2 regions of the Enterobacter vonholyi genome follow, and region 1 is predicted to be linked to the other one. Evidence: predicted binding sites of a transcription regulator. Region 1 holds the regulator's gene; the other holds the start of a gene.
The links. Region 1 encodes Fur, which represses iron uptake genes when iron is present. Its sites were predicted from a motif close to ATAATAATGAGAACNACTATCAA; they were not measured.
Positions count from the first base shown of each region.

Region 2: the regulator Fur is predicted to act here: its motif matches at 5,248-5,270, upstream of AB3N39_RS05285 (TonB-dependent siderophore receptor).

Region 1 is NZ_CP162152.1:1,266,183-1,276,345, reverse strand. It holds gene speF (ornithine decarboxylase SpeF) at 52-2,250, shown strand; gene potE (putrescine-ornithine antiporter) at 2,247-3,560, shown strand; gene pgm (phosphoglucomutase (alpha-D-glucose-1,6-bisphosphate-dependent)) at 3,664-5,304, opposite strand; gene seqA (replication initiation negative regulator SeqA) at 5,329-5,877, opposite strand; gene ybfF (esterase) at 6,061-6,834, shown strand; gene ybfE (LexA regulated protein) at 6,963-7,250, shown strand; gene fldA (flavodoxin FldA) at 7,406-7,936, shown strand; gene fur (ferric iron uptake transcriptional regulator) at 8,228-8,674, shown strand; gene chiQ (ChiQ/YbfN family lipoprotein) at 8,767-9,093, opposite strand; gene chiP (chitoporin) at 9,141-10,163, opposite strand, start outside.
Region 2 is NZ_CP162152.1:1,120,362-1,130,524, reverse strand. It holds gene AB3N39_RS05300 (MFS transporter) at 1-109, shown strand, start outside; gene AB3N39_RS05295 (mechanosensitive ion channel family protein) at 175-1,419, shown strand; gene pheP (phenylalanine transporter) at 1,506-2,894, opposite strand; gene AB3N39_RS05285 (TonB-dependent siderophore receptor) at 2,998-5,181, opposite strand; gene yahO (DUF1471 family periplasmic protein YahO) at 5,366-5,641, opposite strand; gene AB3N39_RS05275 (ABC transporter ATP-binding protein) at 5,791-6,822, opposite strand; gene AB3N39_RS05270 (iron ABC transporter permease) at 6,824-8,398, opposite strand; gene AB3N39_RS05265 (iron ABC transporter substrate-binding protein) at 8,423-9,439, opposite strand; gene AB3N39_RS05260 (CPBP family intramembrane glutamic endopeptidase) at 9,794-10,163, opposite strand, start outside.

The DNA of each region.
Region 1 (10,163 bases):
TTTCTTGCAAGAAATCGAGGGACGCTTATTACCTAAAATAAAGAGAGAAAGATGAAAAGTTTAAAAATCGCAGCCAGCCGCGCTTGTCCTGATTGCTTTACCACCCAGCGTGAACTGGTGGATGTCAGAGCCTCTGATTATATCGATGTCGCCGCTATTGTTCTGGCGGTCAGTGATATTGCCAGCGGCATACTGGACGAAATAGAAGCCACCGGTTTTGGCATTCCCGTATTTGTCGCGACGCAGAAAGAAGAGTTCATTCCGGCAGACTATTTATCGCGCATTCATGGCGTATTTGAGTATTCAGACACCAGCAACGACTTTTATGGACGCCAGCTGGAAGCAGCGGCCCAAAAGTATGAAACCCAGCTGCGCCCGCCGTTTTTCCGCGCCCTGGTCGACTACGTGAAGCAGGGCAACAGCGCGTTTGACTGCCCGGGCCATCAGGGCGGCCAGTTCTTCCGCCGCCATCCTGCCGGCAATCAGTTCGTTGATTTCTTTGGCGAGACGCTTTTCCGCTCCGACCTGTGTAACGCCGACGTGGCGATGGGCGATCTGCTGATTCACGAAGGCGCGCCGTGCATTGCGCAGCAACATGCGGCGAAGGTCTTTAATGCCGATAAGACCTACTTCGTGCTGAATGGCACCTCGTCATCCAACAAAGTGGTGCTTAACGCCCTGCTCACCCCGGGCGACCTGGTGCTGTTCGACCGTAACAACCACAAATCTAACCATCACGGTGCCCTCCTCCAGGCCGGTGCAACGCCGGTCTATCTGGAAACCGCGCGCAACCCGTACGGCTTTATCGGCGGCATTGACGCCCACTGTTTTGAAGAAAGTTATCTGCGCGAGCTGGTGGCGGAGGTGGCGCCGAGCCGTGCACGCGATGCGCGTCCGTTCCGCCTGGCGGTGATCCAGCTGGGTACCTACGATGGCACCATCTATAACGCCCGTCAGGTGGTGGATAAGATTGGGCATCTGTGTGATTACATCCTGTTTGACTCCGCCTGGGTGGGTTACGAGCAGTTTATCCCGATGATGGCCGACTGCTCTCCGCTGCTGCTGGAGCTGAACGAAAACGACCCGGGGATTTTGGTTACCCAGTCCGTGCATAAACAGCAGGCGGGCTTCTCCCAGACCTCGCAAATCCACAAGAAAGATAGCCACATCAAAGGACAGCAGCGCTATGTCCCGCACAAGCGGCTGAATAATGCCTTTATGATGCACGCCTCCACCAGCCCGTTTTATCCGCTGTTCGCTGCGCTGGACATTAACGCCCGTATGCATGAAGGCCAGAGCGGCCGCAACATGTGGATGGACTGCGTGGTGAACGGTATCGAAGCGCGCAAGCTGATTCTGGAAAACTGCCATTATCTGCGCCCCTTCGTGCCGGAGACGGTGGATGGCCGTCCGTGGGAAAGCTGGGACACGGCGGAAATTGCGACCGATCTGCGCTTCTTCCACTTCGTACCGGGTGAAAACTGGCACGCCTTTGAAGGCTACGCCGAGCATCAGTACTTTATCGACCCGTGCAAGCTCCTGCTAACCACGCCGGGCATTAACGCCCGCACCGGGGAGTATGACGACTTCGGCGTGCCCGCCACTATCCTCGCTAACTTCCTGCGTGAAAACGGCATCGTGCCGGAAAAATGCGATCTCAACTCGATCCTGTTCCTGCTCACGCCTGCGGAAGATATGGGCAAACTACAGCAGCTGGTGGCGCAGCTGGTGCGCTTCGAAAAACTGCTCGAGAGCGATGTTCCGCTGAAAGACGTCCTGCCTTCTCTCTACAAACAGCATCCGGAACGTTACGCGGATTACACCCTGCGCCAGATCTGCCAGGAGATGCATGACCTGTATGCCCGCCACAACGTGAAGCAGCTGCAGAAAGAGATGTTCCGCAAGTCCCATTTCCCACGCGTGATGATGAGCCCGCAGGACGCCAACTACGCCTATCTGCGCGGTGAAGTTGAACTGGTTTCACTGCGCGACGCGGAAGGCCGCATCGCCGCGGAAGGCGCCCTTCCTTATCCGCCGGGGGTATTGTGCGTGGTCCCTGGGGAGGTCTGGGGCGGCTCCGTGCTGCGCTACTTCGCGGCGCTGGAAGAAGGCATCAACCTGCTGCCGGGCTTCGCGCCGGAGCTGCAGGGTGTGTACGTCGAAGAGTGCGAGGGCCGCAAACAGGTTCGCTGTAACGTCATCAAACAACCCGCCACTCAGCCCGCGCTGCTGAAAGGAGAGAAATTATGAGTAAGTCCAATAAGATGGGCGTGGTGCAGCTAACTATCCTCACCATGGTGAACATGATGGGCTCCGGGATTATCATGCTGCCAACCAAACTGGCTGAGGTGGGTACCATCTCTATCATCTCCTGGCTGGTGACCGCCGTAGGCTCAATGGCGCTGGCGTGGGCGTTTGCCAAGTGCGGGATGTTCAGCCGCAAGTCAGGCGGCATGGGGGGCTACGCCGAGTATGCCTTTGGTAAGTCTGGCAACTTTATGGCCAACTATACCTACGGGGTGTCACTGCTGATCGCCAACGTGGCGATTGCCATCTCCGCCGTGGGCTACGGTACGGAGCTGTTTGGCGTGACGCTCAGCCCGGTACAGATTGGCCTGGCCACAATCGGCGTGCTGTGGATCTGCACCGTGGCTAACTTTGGCGGGGCGCGTATCACCGGACAGCTCTCCAGCATCACCGTCTGGGGGGTAATTATTCCCGTTGTCGGCCTGTGCATCATCGGCTGGTTCTGGTTCAGCCCGACCCTGTACGCCAACTCCTGGAACCCGCACCATGTGCCGTTCTTCAGTGCAGTCTGCTCTTCTATCGCCATGACGCTCTGGGCCTTCCTCGGTCTGGAATCCGCCTGCGCGAACGCAGAAGTGGTTGATAATCCGGAAAAGAACGTCCCGATTGCGGTCCTCGGCGGTACGCTGGGCGCGGCGGTGATCTATATCGTCTCGACTAACGTGATTGCCGGGATTGTGCCAAACATGGATCTTGCTAACTCTACGGCGCCGTTCGGACTGGCCTTCGCGCAGATGTTCACGCCGGAAGTCGGGAAAGTGATTATGGGTCTGATGGTCATGTCGTGCTGCGGTTCACTCCTTGGCTGGCAGTTCACCATCGCGCAGGTGTTTAAATCCTCGGCTGATGAAGGGTACTTCCCAAAAATCTTCTCCCGCGTGACCAAAGCCGATGCGCCGGTGCAGGGCATGCTGGCGATTGTCATCTTCCAGAGTGGATTGTCGCTGATGACCATTAGCCCGTCGCTGAACAGCCAGTTTAACGTGCTGGTCAACCTGGCTGTCGTGACGAATATCATTCCGTATATTCTGTCGATGGCGGCGCTGGTGATCATTCAGAAAGTGGCGAAGGTGGATCCGCGCAAAGCGCGCGCGGCCAATATCGTGGCGCTGATTGGCGCGATTTACAGCTTCTATGCGCTCTACTCATCGGGCCAGGAAGCGATGCTCTACGGGGCAATGGTAACCTTTATGGGCTGGACGCTGTACGGTCTGGTGTCACCACGGTTTGAATTGAAGAACAAGCACAGTTAGGTCAAAGCAAAACGGCAACCCAAGGGTTGCCGTTTTATTGTTTTCTCCCTCTCCCTTCGGGAGAGGGTCAGGATGAGGGCATCAGCCCGCACCCAAACCGCACTTACGCGTTTTTCAGCACTTCGCTGACAATCTCTACCGCTTCTTTCTCAATCTGCTGACGATGCTCAGCGCCGAGGAAACTTTCGCAATAGATTTTATACGCATCTTCCGTGCCGGATGGACGCGCGGCGAACCAGCCGTTTTCGGTCATCACTTTCAGTCCACCAATGGAGGCGCCGTTACCCGGTGCCGCCGTCAGACGTGCGGTGATCGGGTCGCCCGCCAGGGTGCTTGCGCTGACCATCTCCGGTGAGAGTTTGGAGAGGGCCGCTTTCTGGGCTGACGTCGCGCTGGCCTGAATACGGTTATAGCTTGGTGCACCAAAGCGTGCCGCCAGCTCGTTGTAATGTTCCTGCGGGTTCTTACCGGTGACCGCGGTGATTTCCGCCGCCAGCAGGCACATGATGATGCCGTCTTTATCGGTTGACCATGGCGTGCCGTCGAAACGCAGGAAAGATGCGCCCGCACTCTCTTCACCGCCGAAGCCGAAGCTGCCGTCGTGCAGACCGTCAACAAACCATTTGAAGCCCACCGGCACTTCCACCAGCTTGCGGCCCAGCGCCTCAACCACGCGGTCGATCATCGCCGAGGAAACCAGCGTTTTACCGACAGCCACCTCTTTGCCCCACTGCGGACGGTGCTGGAACAGATAGTTAATTGCGACCGCAAGATAGTGATTCGGGTTCATCAGCCCGGCAGGGGTGACGATACCGTGACGGTCATAATCGGGGTCGTTAGCAAACGCCAGATCGAATTTATCACGCAGCGCCAGCAGGCCCGCCATCGCGCACTCGGAGGAGCAGTCCATACGGATCGCGCCGTCTTTGTCCAGATGCATAAAGCGGAAGGTCTGATCGACGTGATCGTTCACGATGGTCAGATCCAGCTTGTAGTGCTCGGCGATACGTTTCCAGTATTCGATACCGGAGCCGCCCAGCGGATCCACGCCCAGCTTGAGGCCGGCTTTCTGGATGGCCGCCATATCGACGATATCCGCCAGGCCTTCCACGAACGGCTGAACCAGATCCAGCTCTTTCACGTGGCCGGACGCCATGGCCGCATCCAGAGAGATGCGCTTCACGCCTTTCAGGTCATCAGCCAGCAGCGCGTTCGCGCGATCCTCCACCACTTTGGTGACGTTGGTATCTGCCGGGCCACCGTTAGGCGGGTTATATTTGATACCACCGTCTTCCGGCGGGTTGTGGGATGGCGTGATAACGATACCGTCAGCCAGCGCGCCACCTTTTTTGTTGTGCACCAGGATGGCGTTAGAGACCGCAGGCGTTGGGGTGAAGCCGTTGTTCTCCTGAACAATCACATCGACACCGTTTGCCGCCAGCACTTCCACAACAGAGATGAACGCCGGTTCAGACAGGGCATGGGTATCTTTCCCCACGTAGCACGGACCGGTAACGCCGTTTTTAGCGCGCTCTTCCGCAATGGCCTGAGCAATGGCCAGAATGTGCGGTTCGTTAAAGCTGTGGCGCGCCGCGCTGCCGCGGTGACCAGATGTACCAAACTTCACTGCGTGTTCTGCGTTGCCCACGACCGGCTTCAGCACGTAATACTGCGCGGTCAGCTGAGCGACGTTAATCAAATCGCTTTGTTGTGCAGGTTGGCCTGCACGGCTGTGATTTGCCATTACCGGGTCCTTCTGATGCAAGGGTTAAATTGTACCGCAAACCTTTTCAATCAATTCCGCCGGGAACTGCATGGACTGCATGATGTGTTCAATCATGCTGCACTTGCGGCCCGTATTGGTATTGGTGATCACCCAGTACGGGGTGCCAGGAACATGTTTGGGTTTGGTTTGATTGCCATTTTGCAGCAGCGTCTGCTCGTCGCCCGCGAAATAGACGCGAGTACGACCGTGCAGCGACTCGGTCGCTTCAGCAAACGCTTTGTTATCCAGTGAGTAAAGTGTAGACAGCACCAGCATAAAGCGGTTAACCGCCTTTTTCTGCTCCGCGTATTCATCGGAAAGGAGCAGCTCGCGCATCGCGCGCACTTTATCTTTTGCCGGCGTCACGGCAGGTTTTGCTTGTGCAACAACGCTTGGCTGAGACACGACATCTTTGGTGACTGGGGTAGCAGGCTGTGAAGCGGCGGAAATTTTAAGCATGCGCCGTAAAATGTCGGACGCGCTCTCCCCGATATGCCGCGTCTGGCTGGCAATATACTGATAGAGTTCGTCATCAACTTCGATTGTTTTCATCTTAATCCAGTGCGATATCTTATCTGAATACAAGTCATTGGGATTATAAGGTCAAATCCCAACAGCGGATAGCGTCAAACCAGGTTGGCGGCAAAAGTCAGATTAAACTGGAACCTTGCAGCCGGGCGGCAGAATGGTCAACATGATACCCTAACCTGACATACGTAAAAAAAGAACTTTGCCATGAAATTGAATACCCGAGCGCAAACTGCACAATCGCCGAACAATAATTCTCCCATCGTACTGGTTCACGGGCTTTTTGGCAGCCTGGATAACCTGGGCGTGCTGGCGCGCGATCTGGTTACTGACCACGATATTTTACAGGTCGATATGCGCAATCACGGTCTTTCCGGCCGTTCCGACGAGATGACCTACGCGGCAATGGCGCAGGATCTGCTGGATACGCTGGATGCCAACGACCTGCAAAAGGTGACCCTCATCGGGCATTCAATGGGTGGCAAAGCAGTGATGGCCCTGACGGCACTGGCCCCGGAGCGTATTAACGGCCTGATTGTAATTGATGTTGCGCCCGTGGATTACGACGTCCGCCGCCACGACGAAATTTTTGCCGCCATCAATGCGGTCACCGAAGCGGGCGTCGCGACTCGCCAACAGGCGGCTGCCGTCATGCGTGAGCATCTTGATGAAGAAGGCGTAGTCCAGTTCCTGCTGAAGTCGTTTGTTGACGGCCAATGGCGTTTTAACGTGCCGGTGCTCTGGAACCAGTACAACAACATCGTGGGCTGGGAAACCGTCCCCGCCTGGCCGCACCCTACCCTCTTTATTCGCGGCGGTAACTCTCCTTACGTTACCGACGCGTACCGCGACACGCTGCTGGCCCAATTCCCGCAGGCTCGCGCCCACGTGATTGCCGGTGCCGGACACTGGGTGCACGCAGAAAAACCCGATGCCGTGCTGCGCGCCATTCGCCGCTATCTCGCTGATACGACAAATTGATTAAAAAGAAAGCGACTGGAAGGCTGCGGGCTTCCAGTCGTTGGCGTGCCGTTTTTGGTGATGTATGATGGCGCGCTTATCGCCCGGGCATTAGCAGGGCGGCGTGTTTCCCCCGAAGTCTCAGAATCATGGCCAAAGAACAAACGGACCGTACGACACTAGATCTGTTCGCGAATGAGCGTCGCCCGGGACGACCGAAGACGAATCCGCTTTCGCGCGATGAACAGCTGCGTATCAATAAACGCAATCAGCTTAAACGCGATAAAAATCGCGGGCTTAAGCGTGTCGAACTGAAGCTTAACGCCGACGCCGTCGATGCGCTGAACGAGCTGGCTGACGCGCGAAATATCAGCCGCAGCGAGCTCATTGAAGAGATGTTAATCGCCCAGCTTGAGACGTTGCGCAGCCAGGCATAAGTCTGAAAATCCCCTTTATTACCCTTTTCATGTAGCACAGAGTGCAGTCCTGCGCGATAGCTGTTTCCGCAGGGTTGCCAGTTCTGCTATTATTGCCCTTATCCGTGGCCGAATTGCGCCACCATACTATTAAGTTTCAAGAGGTTATTTTACTCATGGCAATCATCGGCATTTTCTTTGGCAGTGATACCGGCAATACCGAAAATATCGCAAAAAACATTCAAAAACAGCTCGGTAAAGACGTTGCTGATGTGCATGACATTGCCAAGAGCAGCAAAGAAGATCTGGAAGGCTATGATATTCTGCTGCTGGGTATCCCAACCTGGTACTACGGTGAAGCCCAGTGCGACTGGGATGATTTCTTCCCGACGCTGGAAGAAGTGGACTTCAACGGTAAGCTAGTTGCCCTGTTTGGCTGCGGTGACCAGGAAGACTACGCTGAGTATTTCTGTGACGCGCTGGGTACCATCCGCGACATCATTGAGCCGAATGGCGCGGTTATCGTAGGCCACTGGCCGACCGCTGGTTACCACTTCGAAGCGTCTAAAGGCCTGGCCGATGACGATCATTTCGTGGGTCTGGCCATCGACGAAGACCGTCAGCCAGAACTGACCGCAGAGCGCGTTGAGAAATGGGTTAAGCAGATCCGTGAAGAGCTGCACCTGGACGATATTCTTAACGCCTGATTTTTCTCGCGGCGCAACGGCGGTTGCGCCCGTGCACCAGGTCAAACCGATTAAATTAATTGCTACAATCTTTTAACTTTTTCGCCCAGACCTGTACAATGTCTCCCTGATAAAATGTGGTTTTCCATCGAGCAAGTTTGTTGGTGATACCCCATTTTTATAAGCATATTTTGCCTGAGACTTGCAGTTTTCATTTAGCCATGGCAGTTCTATAATGAGACGCATTATCCCAGGTGCATTTTCTGTCACTTCCTACAGAAGTGAATCGTTTAGCAACAGGACAGATTCCGCATGACTGACAACAATACCGCATTAAAGAAGGCTGGCCTGAAAGTTACGCTTCCTCGGTTAAAAATCCTCGAAGTGCTTCAGGGTCCAGACAATCACCATGTCAGTGCGGAAGACCTTTATAAACGTCTTATCGACATGGGTGAAGAGATTGGGCTGGCTACCGTCTATCGCGTGCTGAACCAGTTTGATGACGCGGGCATTGTCACCCGTCATAATTTCGAAGGCGGTAAATCTGTTTTCGAACTGACCCAGCAGCAGCACCACGATCATTTGATCTGCCTCGACTGCGGCAAGGTCATTGAATTCAGCGATGATTCCATCGAAGCGCGCCAGCGTGAAATCGCCGCGCGTCACGGTATCCGCCTGACCAACCACAGCCTGTATCTTTACGGTCACTGCGCTGAAGGCGACTGCCGCGAAGATGACCACGCGCACGACGCAAAATAATCAAGTGTTCATACTCTGAGCCAGCCGAAAGGTTGGCTTTTTTTTGCCAGAAAAAAGCCCGGTAAGCGCAGCGCCACCGGGCGTAAAGCAACTTATTTATTATTGTTGCGTATCTCGTTCCAGATCTTATCGCAACGCTTGGTCACTTCCTGATCGTTACCGGTTTTACGCGCCTGGATACAGGCCTGGTAATCCATCACGCGGACATTCTCCCGCGTCGCAAACTGCTCATGCGCTTTCTCTTTCTTCAGCACGTTCAGCACGCTCTGACAGGCGTCAATTTTCTCCGGCGATCCTTCTGCTGTATTAATACAGGCGCTATAGGCCTCCTTCAGCCGGGAATCTTCTTTCGGTGCCTCACTCTGAGCACACGCCACCAGCCCTGATGCCAGTAACGCGACGATTACGATTTTTTTCATCATATGCAGTCTCCGGTCCGGCGGGATCTAACCCGCCGGAAGATTCATCAGAAGATAGTGAACGGTGCGATAACCATGAATTTCACGTCACGTTCATCCTGGAAGATGTTGCCGTAACCGCCCGCGTAGCTCGGGATATCGGAGTGGTTGTCATATTGAGTGAAGTGCAGTTTGAACATTGTGCCTTTCGCGCGGCCATCCTGCAGGGTATAGATAGCATCGAGGCTGTAAGAAGACTCTTTCAGGCGATAGTTGGGATCGTAGTATGCGTCCGGAGTTGCCATATCGGCAGGTTTTGCATCCCAGGCGTAAGCGTAAGAAGCGCCCACCGCCCAGCCAGGCAGGTTCCAGTTTTTCAGGTCGTACATTGCGCCGAAGAAGACCGCTTTCTCGCCGTCGGCGTTGAAGTCTGAGCGGTTATCCCACCAGATATCAAGACGACCGTTGGATGAGGCATAGGTCGGGGTCATACGCTGCAGGAAGTAGCCCTGCTGCCCTTCCGCCTTCACCCATGTTCCTTCCAGACGTAAATCAACCTGACCGACCTTATAGCCGAAGGTTAGCGCCTGCAGCCACGCGGTGCCATCATAAATGTCATTGACGCCACCGTTGCTGACTTTGTCGCGCGTACCGTAGAACTGATAGCTGGTACTCAGCGGGCTACCCGCGACATCAAACTTATAGCTGGCCTTGGCAAAGTACTGATCGATATACCCTTGCGCCTGGCCAAATGCTGCTTCGAGAACCAGATCGTTTTTGAAGTCGTATTTCGCCCCCAGCGAGTGGAGATAATCGACTTTGGTTTTCTTATCGTTCTGGTAGAACTTGTCCATCTCGATGTGCCAGGGTGCTTTGTACTCGTTGGTCCACATATAGGAGAAGCTCAACGCACCCGCATCACCGTAGTCAAAGTTCGCCCCGGCTTCCGCACCCTGATAGGTACCCGGCATAAAACTCCAGTGCGGTGCTAACAGGGTCTGGCCAGTTGGCTGAATATAACCACCGCGCGCCCATACCGGACCGTATTTAAATTTTGCAGCGGCTTTGTACAGGCTGATGCCGCTCTTATC
Region 2 (10,163 bases), 150 kb from region 1:
CTTCCTGTTGGTGGAAACGGCGATGATGGTGGTGCTTGCCCTGGCGACGCTGCGCATCCGCCATCGCCTGTGCCTGCCGGTGGTAAAGGTCTGCCAGGCCACCAAATAAGCCCGTGAATTTGCATAATAGATCCGCAGCCGCCATTATGGGGCTGCATCAATACAGGAGACGTTATGCAGGAATTAATTGCTCAGGTTGAAGAGTTAGGCATTGAAATTAATCACACCACCTCTTTAGTGATTATCTTTGGTATTATTTTTCTTACCGCCATCATCGTTCATTTTATTCTGCACAAAGTGGTGCTTCGCGCTTTCGAAAAACGCGCGCAGGCCAGCAGCCATTTGTGGCTGCAGATCATCACCCAGAATAAATTATTTCACCGTCTGGCCTTCACCCTTCAGGGGATAATCGTCAACGTTCAGGCGGTACTGTGGCTGCAAAAAGGCAGCGAAGCGGCGGAAATTCTCACGACATGCGCAAAGCTGTGGGTCATGGTGTATGCCCTGCTCTCCTTCTTCTCGCTGCTGGACGTGATTTTTAATCTGTCGCAGAAAATGGCCACCGCATCACAGCTGCCGCTGAAGGGGATCTTCCAGGGCATCAAGCTGGTGAGCGCCATCCTGGTGGGGATATTGATTATCTCCCTGCTCATCGGCCAGTCCCCGGCGATTCTGATCAGCGGTCTGGGCGCCATGGCTGCCGTTCTGATGCTGGTGTTTAAAGACCCGATACTCGGACTTGTGGCGGGGATTCAGCTTTCCGCCAACGACATGCTCAAGCTCGGCGACTGGCTGGAGATGCCGAAATACGGTGCCAACGGCACGGTGACGGACATCGGCCTGACCACCGTTAAGGTGCGAAATTTCGATAATACGATTACGACCATTCCGACGTGGGCGCTGGTCTCCGACGCCTTTATCAACTGGAGCGGCATGTCGGCCTCCGGCGGTCGACGCATTAAGCGCAGCCTGAACATTGATACCACCAGCATTCATTTTCTCGACGAGCAGGAACAGCAGAAACTTATTCAGGCGAAACTGCTTAAGCCCTATCTGGCCGCTCGACATGAGGAAATAAACCTGTGGAATCAGAAGAACGGTGAAGGAGAATCGGTATTAAACCTTCGCAAGATGACCAATATCGGCACCTTCCGCGCCTACCTGAACGAATATCTTCGCAACCACCCGCGCATTCGCAAAGATATGACGCTGATGGTGCGTCAGTTGGCGCCTGACGCGAATGGCTTGCCGATTGAAATATATGCCTTTACCAATACGGTGGTCTGGGCAGAATATGAGGAGATACAGGCCGACATCTTCGACCATATTTTCGCGGTGGTGGATGAATTTGGTTTGCGTATTCACCAGTCGCCGACGGGGAATGATATTCGCTCCCTGTCGGGGGTCATCGTCAGATAATCAGTTTCGGACACCGGGCGTGAAGGCAGGTGCGGTCTGGTGCCCTCACCCCGGCCCTCTCCCACGGGGAGAGGGTGAAAAGCAGATCACTTTTTTCGGGATAGCTTAAACGCCACAAACAGGAATATAACCCACACCGGCAGCAGCATCGCGGACAGGCGCATCTCATCCATGGTGCACATCAGCACCAGAATCAGCCCCAGGAAAGCGATACAGATGTAGTTCCCCGCCGGGTAAAGGAGCGCTTTGAACTGCGTTTCGCGTCCCTTGCGGCGCATCGCGGCGCGAAAGCGCAGGTGCGCCAGGCAGATCATGATCCAGTTCAGCAGCAGCGTGGCGACAACCAGCGCCATCAGCAGGCCGAAGGCCTCTTTCGGCAGGAGGTAGTTGATCAGCACCACCAGCGACGTGATGGCCCCTGACAGCAACAAAGAGTTCACCGGCACGCCGCGACGGCTAACGCGGGTTAAAAAGCGCGGTGCGTTGCCCTGTACGGAGAGGCCAAACAGCATACGGCTGTTGGAGTAAACGCCGCTGTTATAGACCGACAGCGACGCCACCAGAATGACGAAGTTCAGCGCCGAGGCGACCACGTTGCTGTTCAGATCGTGGAAAATCATCACGAACGGGCTGCTGTCGGACTTCACTTCCACCCACGGATAGAGGGCCAGCAAGACCACCAGCGAGCCGATGTAGAACAGCAGGATCCGATACACCACCTGGTTAACCGCTTTGGGAATGCTTTTATGCGGGTCGCGCGCTTCGGCGGCGGTAATGCCAATTAGCTCCAGCCCACCGAAGGAGAACATGATCACCGCCAGGGAGAGAATCAGCCCTTTCCAGCCGGTGGCGAGGAAGCCGCCGTGCTGCCACAGGTTGTCGATCGTGGCGCGCTCGCCGCCGTGGCCAGAGAACAGCAGCCACAGGCCAAAGCCGATCATGCCGATAATCGCCAGCACCTTGATCAGCGCAAACCAGAATTCGGTTTCGCCATACAGGCGGACGTTGACGAGGTTAACGGCGTTAATAATGATGAAGAAGGCCGCCGCCCAGACCCACGTCGGGACATCCGGCAGCCAGTACTGCATATAGATGCCTGCGGCGGTTAACTCCGCCATCCCCACCAGCACGAACATTACCCAGTAGTTCCAGCCGGACAGGAAGCCGGCAAACGGGCCCCAGTATTTATAAGCAAAGTGCGCGAAGGAGCCTGAAACCGGCTCTTCAACGACCATCTCGCCAAGCTGGCGCATGATCAGGAAGGCAATAATCCCGGCGATACCATAACCCAGCAGAACCGCCGGGCCAGCCATCTGAATAGCGGGGCCTATGCCGAGAAACAGCCCGGTACCGATTGCGCCGCCAAGGGCAATTAACTGAATATGTCGATTTTGCAACCCACGTTGCAGCGTCGGATTCTGATCCGACGAGGCTTCGGCGCTACCATGGCCTGAAGCGGATGACGCGTCTTTCACGTCCTACCCCTGTCTCTTTTTTAGAAGGGGCACGTTTTAACACTTCATGCTGGAGGTAGCAAGGGATTGGGGCATCCCTGCCCCGGATAACGAGATGGAACGCTTAGAATTCGTAGCCAACCGAGACCTTAAAGGTGCGCGGTTCGCCCTGCGTAATATAGGTACCGGAATCGTCCACGCTGGCCCAGTAGTTTTCATTGGTCACGTTGTCGATGCCCGCGCGCACGGTCATCTGGTTTGCATTGTGGTTCACCGCGAAGCGATAGCGCATCCCCAGATCCAGCGTGGTGTAGCTGTCCAGCTTTTTGGTGTTTGCAAGGTCAGCATATTGCGCGCCGGAGTGATTCACGCGGGCGGTGGCAGTCAGGCCGTCAATCGGCTTAATGTCGTACTCTGCGCCCAGCACGGCGTAAAAGTTCGGAATACCGATCGCATCGTTACCCTGATTTACGCCGTTTTTGGTTTTGGTTAGCTCAGCCTGCAGCCAGGTAGCGCTGGCGTTCAGACGCATCCCCAGCATTGGCTCGCCGAAGACGTTCAGCTCCACGCCACGGTTACGCTGTTCAGCGTCAAGGCCGTAGTGACCGCTGTCGTCGAGGATCGCCGACGGCATTTTGATTTCGAACAGCGCAAGCGAGCCGCCTACGCGGCCAAAGTCCGCCTTCACGCCCACTTCATTCTGCTTAGAGTGAACGATACCGGTGCTCTGGCCGTAGTTGGTGGCGGTATTAGGCGCGGTTTTGCCCGGCTGCAGCGCTTCGGTATGGTTGGCATAGAGGGAAAGCGTCTCCCACGGCTTGTAGACCACGCCGTAGGTTGGCATCCAGCGGCTGCCGTCGAAGCCATCCGCCGCGTTTTCCGCACCGGTAATTTTGTTATACCCGCGAATGACCACCTTCTGGTGGCGGGCGCCTGCGGTGAACAGCAGTTTGTCATCCAGTACGCCCAGCGTATCGCTCAGCAGCCAGCCCTGTGTGCGCGTGCGTCCGCTGGTCAGCGGGTCGCTGTACTTTCCGCCGGAGCCGTTGAAGTTGCTGCTGTCCGGCATATCGACGCCGGTATTGTGGTAGATGTTGGTGGTCGGGTTATCCTTCGCAGCCGACATTTTCCACGCGATTTTTTCGTTTTTGGTCATCGCCGAATAGCCGACATTGACCTTGTGCGAGATAAAACCGGTATCAAAGTTACCGCGAATGCCCGCCATGCCGCTGACGGAATCGCTGATACGGTTGGTATCAAGGCGGCTGGCCGTTGCCTTACCGCTTTTATCGACCAGCTTCGGCGCGCTGTAGATCCCTTCCTCGTGCGCGTGCTGCGCGCCCAGGCCGGTGTAGGCGGTCCAGCCGTCGGTGATGTCGTACTCGCTGCGCCACATCCCGAACTCGTTTTCGATGTCGCTGTAGGCCCACTTCTGAGAGAAGTTGCGATCGTTTTTCGGCGGCTCGGGTACGAAATCCACCGCGGAGATATTGACGCTGATCGGGCTGCCGTGGAAGGTTTTCTTCTGATAGCCGAGATCCAGCGAGGTGCGGAAGCGGTCACCGCTGTAATCCAGGCCGGTAGAGAGCAGCGTGGTGCGGCGGCGGTCATTCGGTATGCCGGTTTCCCCTTCGCGATGGACCAGGTTCACCCGCGCGCCAAACTGGTCGCTGTCGCCGTAGCGACGGCCCGCATCCAGCGTGGTGCCAATCTGGGAATCAGAGGTATAGTCGATGCCCACTTTCGCCTGCGGGAGTTCGCCCGCGTGTTTGGGCTCAAGGTTGATCATCCCGCCCACGCCGGAGCTCGCCGCGCCGTTCATCAGCGAGTTGGCCCCTTTGAAGATCTCGATGCGATCGACCATCTGGGTATCTACTACCTGCCGCGGCAGCACGCCGGACAGACCGCCAAAGGTCATGTCGTCACCGTCAAACTTCAGGCCGCGGATGCGGTAGGTTTCCGCGCTGTTGCCATACCCCTGAACGAACTGCACGCCCGCGTCGTTAGCGACCACGTCAGCAATGGTTTTCGCCTGCTGATCTTCCACCAGCTTTGAGGTGTAGCTGATGATGTTGAACGGCACGTCCATGGCGTTCTGCTGGCCCAGCATTCCCATGCGTCCGCCGTTCGCCACCTGTCCGTCAAGGAAGGCCGGTACCAGCTGGTCGCCACCGGGTTTGAACTCGCTGGCAGGCTTAGCCTGCACGATGAGGGTATCTTCTTTTTGATCGTCAGCCGCGAAGGCGGAATGTGTTATTGCGCCAACGGCGAGCGCCAGCAGCGTTTTGTGTATGTTGGTGTTGTTCATCGTTAACTCATTTGAAAGTGCGCGCAAAAATGACCCGTTGTCGGGCCTTAGAATGTGTTTGCTGAAATGCAAATGAGAACTATACGCATTATAAATGCATTAGCAAGTGTAACCGCGTTCATGAGGAGGTATGGCGAGAAAAGAGGGTGAACAACCACCCCGTTTCGGGGTGGCTGCAATGACGTTATTTTTTCTTGTAGATATTGGCCGTACCGTGAATTTTATTGTTGGTGTTCCCTGAAGTGAGCACCAGGACATCCGCGCCTTTCTTATCGGCTTTCTCAATCAGTTCTTTTTTTGCATCATCCACCGATACTTCATTCGAGGTGTTTACCGTACCGATTTTTTTATATTGAGATGCAACTTTTTTGAACTCGCTTTTAGTGAGTAGCTGTGCAGCAAAAGCATTGGTTGTAAACAGTAACGCCGTTCCCAACAAAATAGCAGTCGTCTTTTTCATAACCTTTTTCCTTGAGATTAATCAGCAACTACGAAAAACCTCACGCATTGCGGTGAGGTTTTATGAGCATGGTAGAGAATCTCAGAGAATGCCATACCTTCGGGAAAAATCTTTTATAACAACCCGTTGCATGAAATTACTAACGAATATTAAGAATATTCGAATACACGTGCGGTGCCAGCAATATCAATGCGTACCGTCGTGCCAGGGTTCCATCCTGGCTGGCTGACGGTCTTCAGGGTCACGGGCTCGTGCTGCCCGGCGAGCCCAAGGGTGAGCGTCGACAGCTGGCCGGTGAAGTCCACATCAAGAATCGAGATTGGGCTTTCATGGGAGGCACATGCCGTCACGCTCAGCTGTTCCGGGCGCAGCATCACTCTGCCCTGCCCTGTAGCCTGCGCGTTGTCCGTGGGCACCTCACCCAGGGCGCACAGGGCGTAGCCCGCGGTGAGCTGCGCAGGCAGGATCAGCGCACCGCCAAGAAACAGCGCCGTCTCTTCGTCAACCGGACGGGTGTAGACGTCATAAGGCGTCCCGACCTGCGTGAAGCGCCCGGAGCGCATGACCGCGACCTGCGTGGCAAAGGACAACGCTTCGTTCTGATCGTGGGTGACCAGAATCGAGGCCACGCCCGCTTCGGCCAGCAGATCGGCCGTGGCTTTACGGGTCATGGCGCGCAGGCCGGTGTCCAGCGCCGAGAAAGGTTCATCCAGCAGCATCAGTGAAGGACGCTTGGCCAGCGCACGGGCAAGCGCCACGCGCTGCTGCTGTCCGCCGGAAATCTCATGGGGCCAGTGCGTTGCGAGCTGCCTGTCCAGAGAGACCATCTCCATCAGCGCCTCAACGCGCTGGCGCTTCTCGTGGCGGGTACCGTCCAGCCCCCAGGCAATGTTGTCTGCCACATTGAGGTGAGGGAAAAGCGCCCCTTCCTGAGGTACAAAACCGATCCGGCGCAGGTGGGCGGGAACAAAGTTGTTTTCATCAAACAGCGTTCTCCCCTGCATGACAATGCGCCCCGTGTCGGGCGTTTCAAAGCCGGCAAGAATACGCAGCAGCGTGGTTTTACCCGACCCGGACGGCCCGACAATCGCCGTCCTGCTCCCCGGCGCAACGCTCAGGTTTAAGCTGTCGAGCACCTGCACATCAGAAAACGATTTAGAAATGGCGGTTAATTCAAGCATGTCATAGCCCTGCAATTTTCTTCGACTGCATATAGAGAATGGCGGTCAGCGGGAGTGAAATCAGGATCATCAGCATCGCGTAAGGGGCGGCGGCAACATAGTCAATTTCACTGGTTAGCGCCCAGAATCCGGTGGAGAGCGTGCGCGTGCCCAGCGGAGAGAGCAGCAGCGTGGCGGTCAACTCGTTGCTGACGCCGAGGAAAACCAGCGCGGCCCCCGCTGCCGCACCCGGCGCGGCCAGCCGCATCGTGACGCTCCAGAGCGCCTTCGCGGGCGTGCTGCCCAGGCTGCGCGCCACGTTTTCCAGCTCAACCGGCGCCTGAGCAATCCCCGCCCGCAGGTTGATGAGCGCACGGGGCATAAACATCAGCAGGTAGGCCAGGAACAGGGTAATTTCCGTCTGGTAAATGGGACGGGCGTAATGAATAGTGACGGTGACCAGCGCCAGCGCCGTGACTATGCCCGGCAGCGAACTGGTGATATAGATGCACCCTTCCAGCATCCGGAAGATGCGGTGTGGATAGCGGATACCGAGCCACGCGATGGGGATCACGCACACGGTCGTGAGAAGTGCGCCGCCCACGCCGAGCATCAGCGTCTGGCGCAGGGAGTGCCAGAGATCGGCACTCATCCAGTTTTGCGCGCCGCCGAGCCAAACCCAGCGACATAGAACAATTAACGGCACGCCCAGCGCCAGCACGATCAGCACGATGAAAAACAGCTGACCCAGCGCGGCCGCCGCAGGCTTCAGCGGCCAGCGTTTCTGCTCGCGCGCGGCCCCGGCGCCAATTCGCGCGTAGCGGGCTTTTCCACGCGTCACGCCTTCCAGCATTAATATAGCCAGGCAGCACAAGGCCAGCACGCCCGCCAGCATGTTTGCCGCCGGGCCGCTGAAGGTAGACTGAAACTGGTCATAAATGGCCGTGGTGAAGGTATCAAAGCGGATCATCACGTACAGGCCATATTCCGCCAGCAGGTGCAGCGCCACCAGCAGCGCGCCGCCGCAGATAGCCAGCTTGAGCTGGGGCAGCACCACACGGAAAAAGACCTTCCACGGCGGCGTGCCGAGCGACGCGGCGACATCTTCAAGCGTCGGATCAAGGCGACGCAGCACCGCCGCAACCGGCATATAGATAAACGGATAGTACGCAAGAACCGAGAGGAACACGCCCGCGGAAAGCCCATGCATGGACGGGACAACGCTCACCCAGGCATAGCTTTGCACAAACGCCGGAATGGCCAGCGGAGCGACCGCCAGCGCGGACCAGATGCCCCGTCCGGCAAGCTGCGTGCGCTCTGTGAGCCAGGCTATCACCACGCCCGTCACGATACACAGCGGAACCGCCAGGGCCGTCAGCCACAGCGTGTTGCCGAGCAGCTCAGCCACACGCGGGCGAAACACCAGCGCCTTAATGGTTTCCCAGCCGGTCTCAATGCCAATGGCAATGATAAAACCCAAAGGCAGAAGCGCCATTAATGAAAACAACACAGCTAACGCAACCATCGGCAGTGCAGGACGCCTGCGGACAGGCTCCTGCACTCTGTTTTTTCCGATGTCGAGACTCAGACCAGACATAAGACGTTCACTTCACTCTCAGGATCACAGCAGACCGGCTTGCGTCATCAGCTCGATAACTTTTTTACTGTTGAGCGTTGAAGGTTCAACTTTCGGTGCATCAAGATCTTTCAGCGGAACCAGTTTCGGGTTGGAGGCCGCGTTCACGCCCACTGCATACTCAAAGGCGTTGTTGGTACGCAGACTTTCCTGACCTTCTTTGCCGGTAATGTACTTGATGAAGGCCTGCGCCTGCGCTTTGTGTTTGCTGGACGCCAGCACGCCACCGCCGGAAAGGCTTACGAACGCGCCCGGATCCTGGTGTTTGAAGTAGTAGAGCTGAGTGTTTTTGCTGTTTTCACCGGTTTTGGACTGGTCGACAAAGCGGTAGTAGTGATAAATCACGCCGCCATCAATCTGGCCGGCATTGACTGCCTTCATCACGGTGCTGTTGCCTTTATAGGCAACGAAATTGGCTTTCATCGCTTTAAGCCATTCCAGGGTGGCCTTCTCGCCCTTCAGGGCCAGCATCGCGCTCACGATGGCCTGGAAATCCGCGCCTGAAGGAGATGCCGCCCAGCGGCCTTTCCACTCGGGTTTCGCCAGATCCATCAGCGACTTAGGCAGCTGCTGTTCGCTGAGTTTTGCCGGGTTATACACAAATACCGTGCTGCGGGCGGCAATGCCGATCCAGCGGCCGTGCGCAGGACGATATTCCGCCGGTACCTGCTTCAGGGTGTCTGGATCCAGCGGCGCAAACAGGTTTGCATTATCCACCAGCACCATGGACGGCGAGTTCTCCGTCAGGAATACGTCTGCCGGCGACGCGCTGCCCTCCTGCACCAGCTGGTTACCCAGCTCGCTGTCATCACCATTACGTAGAGTGACTTTAATACCGGTTTCTTTAGTAAAACCGTCAACCCACGACTTCACCAGGTTTTCGTGCTGCGCGTTATAAACAACGATACCTTCGTTGTTATCGGCGGCAACCGCTTGTGCGGAAAGGAAAAGGGAGGAAGACAACAAGGCAAGCGAGAAGCAGGACAGCAGGCGAGAATTCATGAACATATCCTTAATAGACCAACGGGAGTAACCACTCATAGCTTTGTGGGACAGGATTAAAGCATACAACAACGCTAATGATAATTAGTATCAATCGAGTTTAGTCGTAAAAGTGTAAAATTTCTTTTTAGCAGATTTTAGAATGATAAAAATCCAAATTTTAATGAGAGATAATTATTAGATTAAGAAAACCTTAAGCCTGCCTATAATAAATTAATTAGCCTTCTATTTATTATGACGCGAAGGTAAATCTGTTATTCATGCGCCCGGCAGATATAAAAGCCCCGATATTGCGGGGCTTTGTATGCTTATCCGGAGGTAGCTAAATTTATAAGGCTACTCATTTAAAAAGCATCACATAACCGCATGAGGGGCATACGCAGGATAGGTGAAGAACAATAAATGCACGCCGTTCAGCCCAAAATGGAATAACGTTGCAACCCAGAGCCTGCCGCTCCACATCCACGCCAGGCCGTAAATAATGCCGGAGAGGCTGGCAAAAATAATCAGCAGTAAACCGCCGCTATAATGCATCAGCCCAAAGATGACTGAGGCAATCAACAGCGCTACAACAGGATGAACGATCCGGGACAAGCGCTGCTGAAGGTAGCCTCTGAACAGAGCTTCCTCGGCCAAAGAGACGAAGAAAATATTCGCAAGGGCAAATTGCGCGAACCATTCTGGCGCATGTGGCTCAATTCTCAGCCCGCCCAACGCCACAGCC